3 regions of the Streptomyces sp. NPDC090045 genome follow, and region 2 is predicted to be linked to each of the others. Evidence: riboswitches for the same ligand, from Rfam matches in the RefSeq annotation. Region 2 holds a riboswitch; each other region holds the start of a gene.

Region 1 (3,266 bases), on a different contig from region 2:
ATGACGTCGGCGTCGAGGGCCTCGATGGCGTCGACGATGTCGCCGAACTCGGCGTAGCACATGTGCGTGTGGATCTGGGTGTCCGGACGGACCCCGGCGGTGGTGAGCCGGAAGGACTCGGTGGCCCACGCCAGGTAGGCGGCGTGGTCGGCGGCGCGCAGCGGGAGGGTCTCCCGCAGCGCCGGTTCGTCCACCTGGATGACGGAGGTGCCCGCCGCCTCCAGGTCGTTCACCTCGTCGCGCAGGGCCAGCGCCACCTGGCGGGCGGTGTCGCCGAGCGGCTGGTCGTCGCGGACGAAGGACCAGGCGAGCATGGTGACGGGGCCGGTGAGCATGCCCTTGACCGGGCGGCCCGTCTGCGCCTGGGCGTACGTGGTCCAGCGCACGGTCATCGGGTCGGGGCGGGAGATGTCGCCGGCCAGGACGGGCGGGCGGACGTAGCGGGTGCCGTAGGACTGGACCCAGCCGTGCTGGGTGGCGAGGTAGCCGGTGAGCTGCTCGGCGAAGTACTGGACCATGTCGTTGCGCTCGGGCTCGCCGTGCACGAGGACGTCGATGCCGGCCTTCTCCTGGAAGGCCAGGACCTCCCGGATCTCGGCCTCGATGCGGTCCTCGTAGCCCGCCGTGTCGATGCGGCCGGCCCGCAGGTCGGCGCGGGCCACGCGCAGTTCGTCGGTCTGCGGGAACGAGCCGATGGTCGTCGTGGGCAGCAGCGGCAGGCCCAGGCGGGCGTGCTGGGCGCTCGCGCGCTCCTCGTACGGCTGGGAGCGGCGGCCGTCGGCGTCGGTGATCGCCGCGGTCCGGGCGCGCACGGCGGGATCGCGGGTGACGGCGGAGTGGGCGCGGGAGGCCAGGTCGGCCCGGTTGGCGGCGAGTTCGGCCGCGATCGCGTCGGTGCCGCCGGAGAGGCCGCGGGCGAGCGTGGCGATCTCCGCGGTCTTCTGCCGGGCGAAGGCGAGCCAGCGCCTGACCTGCGGGTCGACGTCCCGTTCGACGGTGGCGTCCAGCGGGACGTGGAGCAGGGAGCAGGAGGCGGCCACGTCGACCCGGTCGGCGAGGCCCAGGAGGGTACCGAGGGTGGACAGGGACTTCTCGAGGTCGTTGATCCAGATGTTGCGGCCGTTGACGACGCCCGCGACGAGCCGCTTGCCGGGCAGGCCGCCGACGGCGGCGAGGTCGGCGAGGTTCGCGGCGGCGGCATCGGTGAAGTCCAGGGCGAGCCCGTCGACGGGAGCCTTGGCCAGCACCGGCAGGGCCTCGCCGAGCCGGTCGAAGTACGAGGCCACGAGCAGCTTCGGCCGGTCGCCCGGGGCGCCGAGCTCGCGGTACGCGCGGGCGGCGGCGTTCAGTTCGGCGGGGGTGCGGTCCTGCACGAGCGCGGGCTCGTCCAGTTGCACCCACTCGGCTCCGGCCGCGCGCAGGTCGGCCAGGACCCGGGCGTAGACGGGCAGCAGGCGGTCGAGCAGGGTCAGGGGCTCGAAGTCGGCGGCGACACCGGGGGCGGGCTTGGCCAGCAGGAGGTACGTCACGGGCCCGACCAGCACCGGGCGGGCGGTGTGGCCGAGCGCCCGTGCCTCTTCGAGCTCGGCGACCTGCTTCGAGGAGTCCGCCGTGAACACGGTGTCCGGGCCGAGTTCGGGCACCAGGTAGTGGTAGTTGGTGTCGAACCACTTGGTCATCTCCAGCGGCGCCACGTCCTGGGTACCGCGCGCCATGGCGAAGTAGCCGTCGAGGGCGTCGGTCCGCACCGCGGCGCGGTGGCGCTCGGGGACGGCGCCGACCATCACACTGGTGTCCAGCACGTGGTCGTAGTACGAGAAGTCGCCGGTCGGCACTTCGGTGATGCCGGCGTCGGCCAGCTGCTGCCAGTTGGTCCGGCGCAGGTCACGGGCGGTGCCCCGGAGGGCGTCGGCGGTGACGCGGCCCTTCCAGTAGCCCTCGACGGCCTTCTTCAGTTCCCGGCTGCCGCCCTGGCGGGGGTAGCCGTACACGGTGGCCTGTACTGCCGCGGCTGCGGACTCGGTGGTCACGGAACTCTCCTTCGCGAGCGTGTCTCCATGGACCCGGTGACGGGCCTGGGCTGCGAAGGGGTGCCGGAACGGGCGGACCGCCGGATGCGCGTACGCCTGAGGTACGCGCCGGAACGATCCGCCTGAAGCACGCCGACCCGCCCACGAGGTCACCGGGAAACCGGGCGCGGTCGTTCGCGCTCGGGCAACGGGCAGGTCTTCGGACTCGCGGGCACGCCTGCCGGTCTCCCGGCGGGCACCTACTGGCCGTCGCTTCCCAGGACCGGATCCGGTCCCAGTGCGTATGACGGCGGTCGTTCCCGCTCACCGCTGCGGGGCAGTCCCGGATTCCCACCGGGTTCCCTCTTACGACGCACCCCGTCCGGCTGACGGGTGCGAACCAGCTGCCCGGCCAGAGTAGATGGCGTTCGTCGCCAACGGACAGGGTTGTCCAATATCCGGATGGCGCGGCGAGACCGGGACACGGAGGATCCCCGCACCGCCGGGGCGGCGCGGGGATCCGGGGGGGGGAAGGTCAGTACCGGTCCAGCAGGGTGGTCAGGACCTTGTAGAGGACCGATTCCTCATCAGCCACGGCCTCCTCCGAACGCCAGGCCACGAAGCCGTCCGGGCGGACGAGGACCGCCCCGGCCGCGGTCGTGCCGTGCGCCTCGGCCCAGTCGCCGCCGTTCGAAGGGATCAGCTCGGCCTCCGGCCCGTTGCCGATGGCGTAGGCGTCCAGGCGCAGGTTCATCCGTTTGGCGACGGATCGCGCCGCCCCGCTCCACGGCGTGCCCTCGGAGCTGAGCAGGACGAAGGACCGCTCGTAGAGGTCCAGGGTGGACTTCTGCTGCTCCTCCCCCGGGGCGTGGAGCCACATGTGCGGCGCGCGCGTGCCCGGTTCGCCGCACAGACGCATCCGTTCGGGCACGACCGGCTGGTCGGGATCGGTGCCCAGGACCGCCCCCTGGTTGTAGCGGTAGCCCATGGCCACGGACAGGACACCGCCCTGCCGTCCGCCCGGGGCGGGCTCGGACTGGGCCCGGGGGGCGGTCTCGGGGTCGGGCTCGTACCCCGGGTGGCTGTGCTCGACGGACCGGGCCGAGGCGCGCTCGCTCGTCGCCCGCGCCACCGGGAGCCGCTCGGCCTCGTACGTCTCCAGCAGCCCGGGGCCGGCCGCGCCGTCCAGTACGGCCGCGAGCTTCCAGGCCAGGTTGTGCGCGTCCTGGATACCGGTGTTGGAGCCGAACGCCCCGG
Region 2 (3,266 bases):
CTTCTGGAGCACCGGTTCGTGTCCGCCGGCCCGTTCCAGGGCCAGGGCGATCAGGCCGGTGGCGCCGGCCTCGCTCTCGCACCCACCCTCGGTTCCGGGCCGGATGAGGACGCTGGTGAATCCGCCGTCCTCGCACTGGAGGACGGTCAGCCGGGCCACGGAGCCGGCCGGGGGCGTCACACCGGCATTGACCAGGGCGATGACGGCCATGGCCTGGGCGTCGGCCTGTCCCGTCGTACGGAAGTCGCCCTTGGTGAGGCAGCCTTCGATCGTCTCGCCGTCGCCGATGTCGCGCGGGCAGGCGTACTTGACGAGGTCGCCGAGCAGGTCGTGCCCACCGAACGCGCGCGGGTCCTTGCCGGTGGCCTCGGCGACCAGCGCGAGCCGGGCCGCGGCGGTGGCGTCCGGGATGCCGTCCTTGCCGGCCGGGTAGGCGTAGGCGTCGGTCTGTGCGGGCGTGGCGAGGAAGTCGGCGATCTTCTTCGCCACCGGGCTCTTGCGGTCGGCCGCCGTGAGGGCGAACACGGCCTCCGTGCTGAGGAAATGGTTCGGGGTGGTGGAGCCTTCGTCGACGACGCGGTCCCCCTCCGCCAGTATCCCGGTGACCCAGCGGGTGGCCGCGGGTACGTCGACCGAACCGGCGGGCACCTTGGGCGGGGCCGTCGGCACGGTCGGGTCGGGGGTGGTGAACCCCCGGACGTCGTCGGGGGTGAAGGACGGCTTGCCCTTGGTGCCGGCGATGTCGGTACCGCCGTAGACCCAGGCCTCCACATCGCCGGCCTTCGGCGTCCGGGCCATGGCACCCAGCTCGCTGTAGGACCACTTCCGCTGCCCGGGCGAAGCGGTCCAGTACGACCAGTAGGCCGTGGCCTGCGGCGTGAGGACGCAGTTCTCCTTGTCCGGCGTGGGGTACTGCGTACCGGTGCCCTTGCCTATGCGGCAGATGAAGGCCGGGCCGTCGTGGACGGTGCCCTCCGTCGTGAAGCCGCCGGTCTGCAGCAGCTCGTAGCCGGTCGTCGGCGTGGTGTCGCAGCCGCGTTCGACCTTGCCGCCGAAGGGACCGAAGTCGACCACGACGATGGCACCCTTGGTGGCCGTGCACTGCTCGATCGGGTCGGCATGGGCGGACGGGGGAACCGTGAGGAAGGCCGCTCCCGCACCGAGCGTCAGGAAGGCCGCGGTCACGAGGGAAAGCGAGCGCCGCCTCGTCCCCGACTGCCGTTTCGCCTGTTGTTCGGTCCCCACCGCGGCCCCTCGTCTCTGCCGGGCGGCTGCGTACGTGGCGATGCACCCCCGCACGGCCCTGTGGCCATGGAGAGGCTGCGACGACCACACCGCAATCCGCGACGGCGCTCTTCGTACTGTGACCCAGCCCCAGGCATTCCGGCTCACCCGGACGAACCGGGCCTACGGTTGCGGGTCAGCGCCGGAATTCGACCGGCTTCCCCTGGTACTGAGCAGTTATCAGCCGGAGTGCAACACGGATCCCGACGACGCGTCAAGGTGGCATGGGTCTCAGCGGACCGACCCGGACGGATGCGGTCGGCATCACGCACCGGGTGGCTGGCGGTCCCTTGATCACTCGGGTAGCGTCCAGGGCTGCCACATGGGGGAATCCGGTGCGATGCCGGAGCTGACGCGCAGCGGTGTGGGGGCGGCGGGGGCCGTTTCCGAGCCCGAATGCCCAAACGGCGATGCAGCACAGCAGCCGTACCACGCGTTCCGGACGGCGGCCCCCGGCATGCCCGGCCGTGCGTCCGTACGGCGATCGCGTGGTGCCCGGGACGGCCGGCGTCCGCCGATTCCAGGAGCAGGCCATGTCCCGTCCCCGTACGTCCCGCCGCCTCGCGCTCGCGGTGCCCGCCGCGCTCGGCGCCTTCGCCCTCACCGCGCTGCCCGCCTTCGCGACCTCGTCGCCGGCGCAGATCGCCACGTCCAAGACGAACGGCGTCGCCTACCTCAAGTCGCTGCAGGCGGCCGACGGTTCGTACGCCGGCGCCGGCCTGTCCAACGAGTGGGCGTTCAGCACCTTCGCCGCCGCCGGCACCGCGGTCGTCGACGTCGCCCCGGGCGGGGACACGACGAAGAACGCCCGCACCGTCTACCGGAACCTGCTGTCCACGGCGGGCTGGCCCTCGGCCTCCCCGGTGGTCACCGACTTCGAGCGCGGCACCCTCAACGCGTACGCCGCCGGCATCGACCCGGCCCGCGTGTCGGCCTCGCGCAACCTCATCGCGCACGTCTACTCCTACTGGCAGACCGCCGAGGCGGGCTACTTCGGCCCCTCCGGAAACTTCAACGGCACCGTCTTCGCGGCCCTTTCGCTGGGCGGCGCCAAGACCCAGGCCGGCGGCGCCCGCGTTCCGCAGGCGCTCACGGACGCGATGGTCACCCGCATCCGCGCCAACCAGCACGTCGACGGCGGCTGGACCTACAACAAGGCCGAGGGCAACCCCACCGTCCTCAACTCCGCGAGCGACGTCGACATGACCGGCGCCGCGATGGCCGCCCTGTGCGTCTCCGGCGTCCCCAACACCGACGCCGACGTCGTCCAGGCCAAGAACTTCCTCAAGAGCAAGCTCGTCGCCAACACCGGGGCCTTCAACTCCCTGTACGGGGTCAACACCAGCTCCAACGGCTGGGGCGTCGCCGGCCTCAACGCCTGTGGCATCAACCCGCAGACGGGCGACTTCCTCACCGCCAACGGCAAGACCCCGATCGACTTCCTGATCGCCAACCAGTACAACCCGGCGGGCGGTTTCAAGTACAAGCCGGCCGACACCGCCCCGACCGCGTACGCCTCCATCGACGCGCTGCGCGCCGTGGCCGGCGGCGGCTTCACCACGGCCCCGCCCGTCCCGGTCACCCCCGGCGCCCCGCAGTGGGTCGCCCAGTCCACCTTCACCGCCGGCACCGCCACCAGGCTGGCCCTGACCGTCGACGACGGCGCGGGCAGCCTCAAGGTCTGCTCGGTGGCCTTCACGCCGACCGGTACGACCACCACCCTCGGCGACGTCCTGAACGCGGCCACCAGCGGTGCCACCCCGGCGGGCTGCGTCACGAGCGTCACCCCGTCGTCCGGCACCGGCACCCTCACGAACGTCAACGGCAAGGCCAACAGCGGTGGCAACACCTGGAAGGTCAGCGTCGACGGCTCCGCCTTCGCCGGCGCCCTCCGCGAGAAGGTGATCAACGTGGGCGACACGATCGCCCTGCGCTGGGGCGCCTGATCCCCTCCGGGGGCGGGGACCCGCGTACGGGCCCCG
Region 3 (3,266 bases), on a different contig from region 2:
GCCGCGGTCGCGCTGGCCGTCTGCACCACGCTGCTGGTCAAGTCCGGGCGGCTCAAGTGGGCCTGGGTGACGGGTGTCCCGCTGGTCTGGGACGCCACGGTGACCCTCACCGCGAGCTACCAGAAGATCTTCTCCGAGGACGTGAAGGTCGGCTTCTTCGCCCAGCGCGACAAGTACCAGGCCGGGATCGACGCCGACAAGGTCCTGGCGCCGGCGAAGAACATGGACGACATGCACACCGTGGTCACCAACGCCACGGTCGACGGCGTGCTGTGCGCCTTCTTCGCCGTCCTGATCATCGTGGTCCTCGCGGACGCCGCCCGGACCTGCCTGAAGGCCGTCCGCGACCCGGGGTCGGCGACCCTCTCCGAGGTCCCGTGGACCGAGTCGAAGATCGTCGCCCCGGCCGGACTGATCGCGACGGCCGAGGAGCGGGCGGAGCTCGCCGCGGCGGACCGCGATTCCGGCGGCGGGCAGGTCAAGGAGCCGGTGGCGTGAGCACCGTACGGAGCGTGCTGGCCAGGGCCCGGTTCTACGTACGGGAGTTCTCGGGGGAGGCCGCGTACGACCGGTACGTGGCCCACGCCCGCTCCCACGACCCGGACGCGGAGGTCCTCACCCGCCGCGCCTTCGAACGCGCCCGTACGGACGCCCGCGAGGCGGACCCCCGCGAGGGCTTCCGCTGCTGCTGACGGGAACGAAGGGCCCCGCCGTGCAAAACGGCGGGGCCCTTCGTCGTTCCTCAGCGCGGACCGAGACCTCGGACCTGGCGCGGTCGATCAGCGATGGCGCCGGGCACCGGCACCGTCCTGCACACTCGACCGCATGGACATGGTCATCAGAACGGCGCTGCCCGCCGAGTTCGCGGAGCTGGGTGAGATCACCGCCCGGGCCTACCTCGCCGACGGGCACCTGGACTTCAACGAGGACGACGCGTACCTGAACGTGCTGCGCGACGTCGCCGGCCGGGCCGCCCTGGCCGAGGTGCTCGTCGCCGAGCGGGACGGGCGGGTGCTGGGCGGGGTGACCTTCGCCGCGCCCGGCAGTCCGCTCGCCGACATCGCCGCCCCGGACGAGGCGGAGTTCCGGATGCTCGCCGTCGCCCACGAGGGGCGCGGACAGGGCGCCGGCGAGGCGTTGGTGCGGGCGTGCATCGAGCGGGCGCGGGCCATCGAGGGGGTCACGGGCCTCGTGCTCTCGACCCAGCACAGCATGGCCGGCGCCCACCGGATCTACGCGCGACTGGGCTTCGTACGCGTTCCCGAGCGGGACTGGGCGCCCATCCCGGGGCTGACACTCCTCGCGTATCGACTCAAGCTGTAGCCACGCCGACACTACATGTGGGGGTTGCCGCATACGGCCGCCCCCACATGTATGCTCAAGGCTGCTGTCGCCGCAGGGGAATCCGGTGTGAATCCGGAACTGTCCCGCAACGGTATGAAGTGTCCGGCTACCGGACACCAAGTCCGATGACCTGCCGACAGCGCGCCCGGCTCGACCGATCCGGGTGCCGACACGTCCGGGCCTCGCGGTTGGGCCGGTGGACGCCATGCGGTGTGAACGCGTTCCCGCCACGCCCGCATGCGCCCGCTCGCGCCCCGCTCCGCCGATGACCGGGCCGAGCGAGGGAGAGCTCCCGCCGTGACCATCGCGCCTTCCGCACCGCGCGCCGAGTCCGTTTCTGGCGACAACACCGAGGGCCCGGGGGCCACGCTGCTGCGTACCCTCACCGAACTGACGGCGGACCTCCCCGACACCGACCCCGGGCGCGTCGCCGCCGCCGCGCTCCGCGGCCGCAGCTCCGCCGCCGACGAGGCCGAACTCCGCGGGCTGGCCACCGAGGCCGCCGCCGGTCTGATCTCCGAGGACCCCGCGTACTCGAAGCTCGCCGCCCGGCTGCTGACGCTGGCCGTGCGCGACGAGGCCGCGAGCCAGGGCTCCACCTCCTTCTCGGCCTCCGTCGAGGTCGGCCACCGCGAGGGCCTCATCGCCGACCGCACGGCCGAGTTCGTCCGTACGCACGCGAGCCGGCTCGACTCGCTCGTCGAGCTGACCCTCGCCGAGGGCGCCGACGACCGCTTCGGCTTCTTCGGCCTGCGCACCCTGCACAGCCGCTACCTGCTGCGCCACCCGATCACCCGTCAGGTCATCGAGACCCCGCAGTACTTCATGCTGCGCGTGGCCTGTGGCCTCGCCGCGGACGAGAGCGTCCAGGCCCTCGAGGAAGTGGCCTCGCTGTACCGGCTGATGAGCCGCCTCGACTACCTGCCCTCCTCCCCCACCCTCTTCAACTCCGGCACCCGGCACCCGCAGATGTCCTCCTGCTACCTGCTGGACTCCCCGCTGGACGAGCTCGACTCGATCTACGACCGCTACCACCAGGTGGCGCGCCTGTCGAAGCACGCGGGCGGCATCGGCCTGTCGTACTCCCGCATCCGCGCCCGGGGTTCCCTGATCCGCGGCACCAACGGCCACTCCAACGGCATCGTGCCGTTCCTGAAGACCCTCGACGCCTCCGTCGCCGCCGTGAACCAGGGCGGCCGCCGCAAGGGCGCCGCCGCCGTCTACCTGGAGACCTGGCACGCGGACATCGAGGAGTTCCTGGAGCTCCGCGACAACACCGGTGAGGACCAGCGCCGTACGCACAACCTGAACCTCGCCCACTGGGTCCCGGACGAGTTCATGCGCCGCGTGAACGCGGACGCCGAGTGGTCGCTGTTCTCCCCGGCCGACGTGCCCGAGCTCGTCGACCTGTGGGGCGACGAGTTCGACGCCGCCTACCGCAAGGCCGAGGCGGACGGCCTGGCCCGCAAGACCATGCCCGCCCGCGACCTGTACGGCCGGATGATGCGCACCCTCGCGCAGACCGGTCAGGGCTGGATGACCTTCAAGGACGCCTCCAACCGCACGGCGAACCAGACCGCCGAGCCGGGCACGGTCGTGCACTCCTCGAACCTGTGCACCGAGATCATCGAGGTCACCAACGACGGCGAGACGGCCGTCTGCAACCTCGGCTCGGTCAACCTCGGCGCCTTCGTCGTCGACGGCGAGATCGACTGGGAGCGGATGGACGAGACCGTCCGCACCGCCGTGACCTTCCTCGACCGCGTGGTGGACATCAACTTCTACCCGACCGAGCAGGCCGGCCGCTCCAACGCCCGCTGGCGCCCGGTGGGCCTGGGCGCGATGGGCCTCCAGGACGTCTTCTTCAAGCTGAAGCTGCCCTTCGACTCCCCCGAGGCGAAGGCCCTCTCCACCAAGCTCTC

Evidence for each region. Region 2 has a riboswitch for cobalamin ahead of ACIPYQ_RS10000 (prenyltransferase/squalene oxidase repeat-containing protein). Riboswitches for the same ligand answer to the same signal wherever they lie in the genome.
Region 1: another riboswitch for cobalamin. It lies ahead of metE (5-methyltetrahydropteroyltriglutamate--homocysteine S-methyltransferase); the one in region 2 lies ahead of ACIPYQ_RS10000 (prenyltransferase/squalene oxidase repeat-containing protein).
Region 3: another riboswitch for cobalamin. It lies ahead of ACIPYQ_RS21205 (ribonucleoside-diphosphate reductase subunit alpha); the one in region 2 lies ahead of ACIPYQ_RS10000 (prenyltransferase/squalene oxidase repeat-containing protein).

The regions. Positions count from the first base shown of each region.
Region 1 is NZ_JBIVFA010000013.1:149,554-152,819, forward strand. Features, by position in the region: gene metE (5-methyltetrahydropteroyltriglutamate--homocysteine S-methyltransferase) at 1-2,030, opposite strand, end outside; cobalamin riboswitch at 2,203-2,429, opposite strand; gene ACIPYQ_RS29810 (FAD-dependent oxidoreductase) at 2,545-3,266, opposite strand, start outside.
Region 2 is NZ_JBIVFA010000003.1:228,094-231,359, forward strand. Features, by position in the region: gene ACIPYQ_RS10000 (prenyltransferase/squalene oxidase repeat-containing protein) at 1-1,245, opposite strand, end outside; cobalamin riboswitch at 1,356-1,493, opposite strand; cobalamin riboswitch at 1,610-1,686, shown strand; gene ACIPYQ_RS10005 (hypothetical protein) at 1,818-3,230, shown strand.
Region 3 is NZ_JBIVFA010000007.1:344,836-348,101, forward strand. Features, by position in the region: gene ACIPYQ_RS21190 (carbon starvation CstA family protein) at 1-498, shown strand, start outside; gene ACIPYQ_RS21195 (YbdD/YjiX family protein) at 495-692, shown strand; gene ACIPYQ_RS21200 (GNAT family N-acetyltransferase) at 826-1,323, shown strand; cobalamin riboswitch at 1,365-1,497, shown strand; gene ACIPYQ_RS21205 (ribonucleoside-diphosphate reductase subunit alpha) at 1,642-3,266, shown strand, end outside.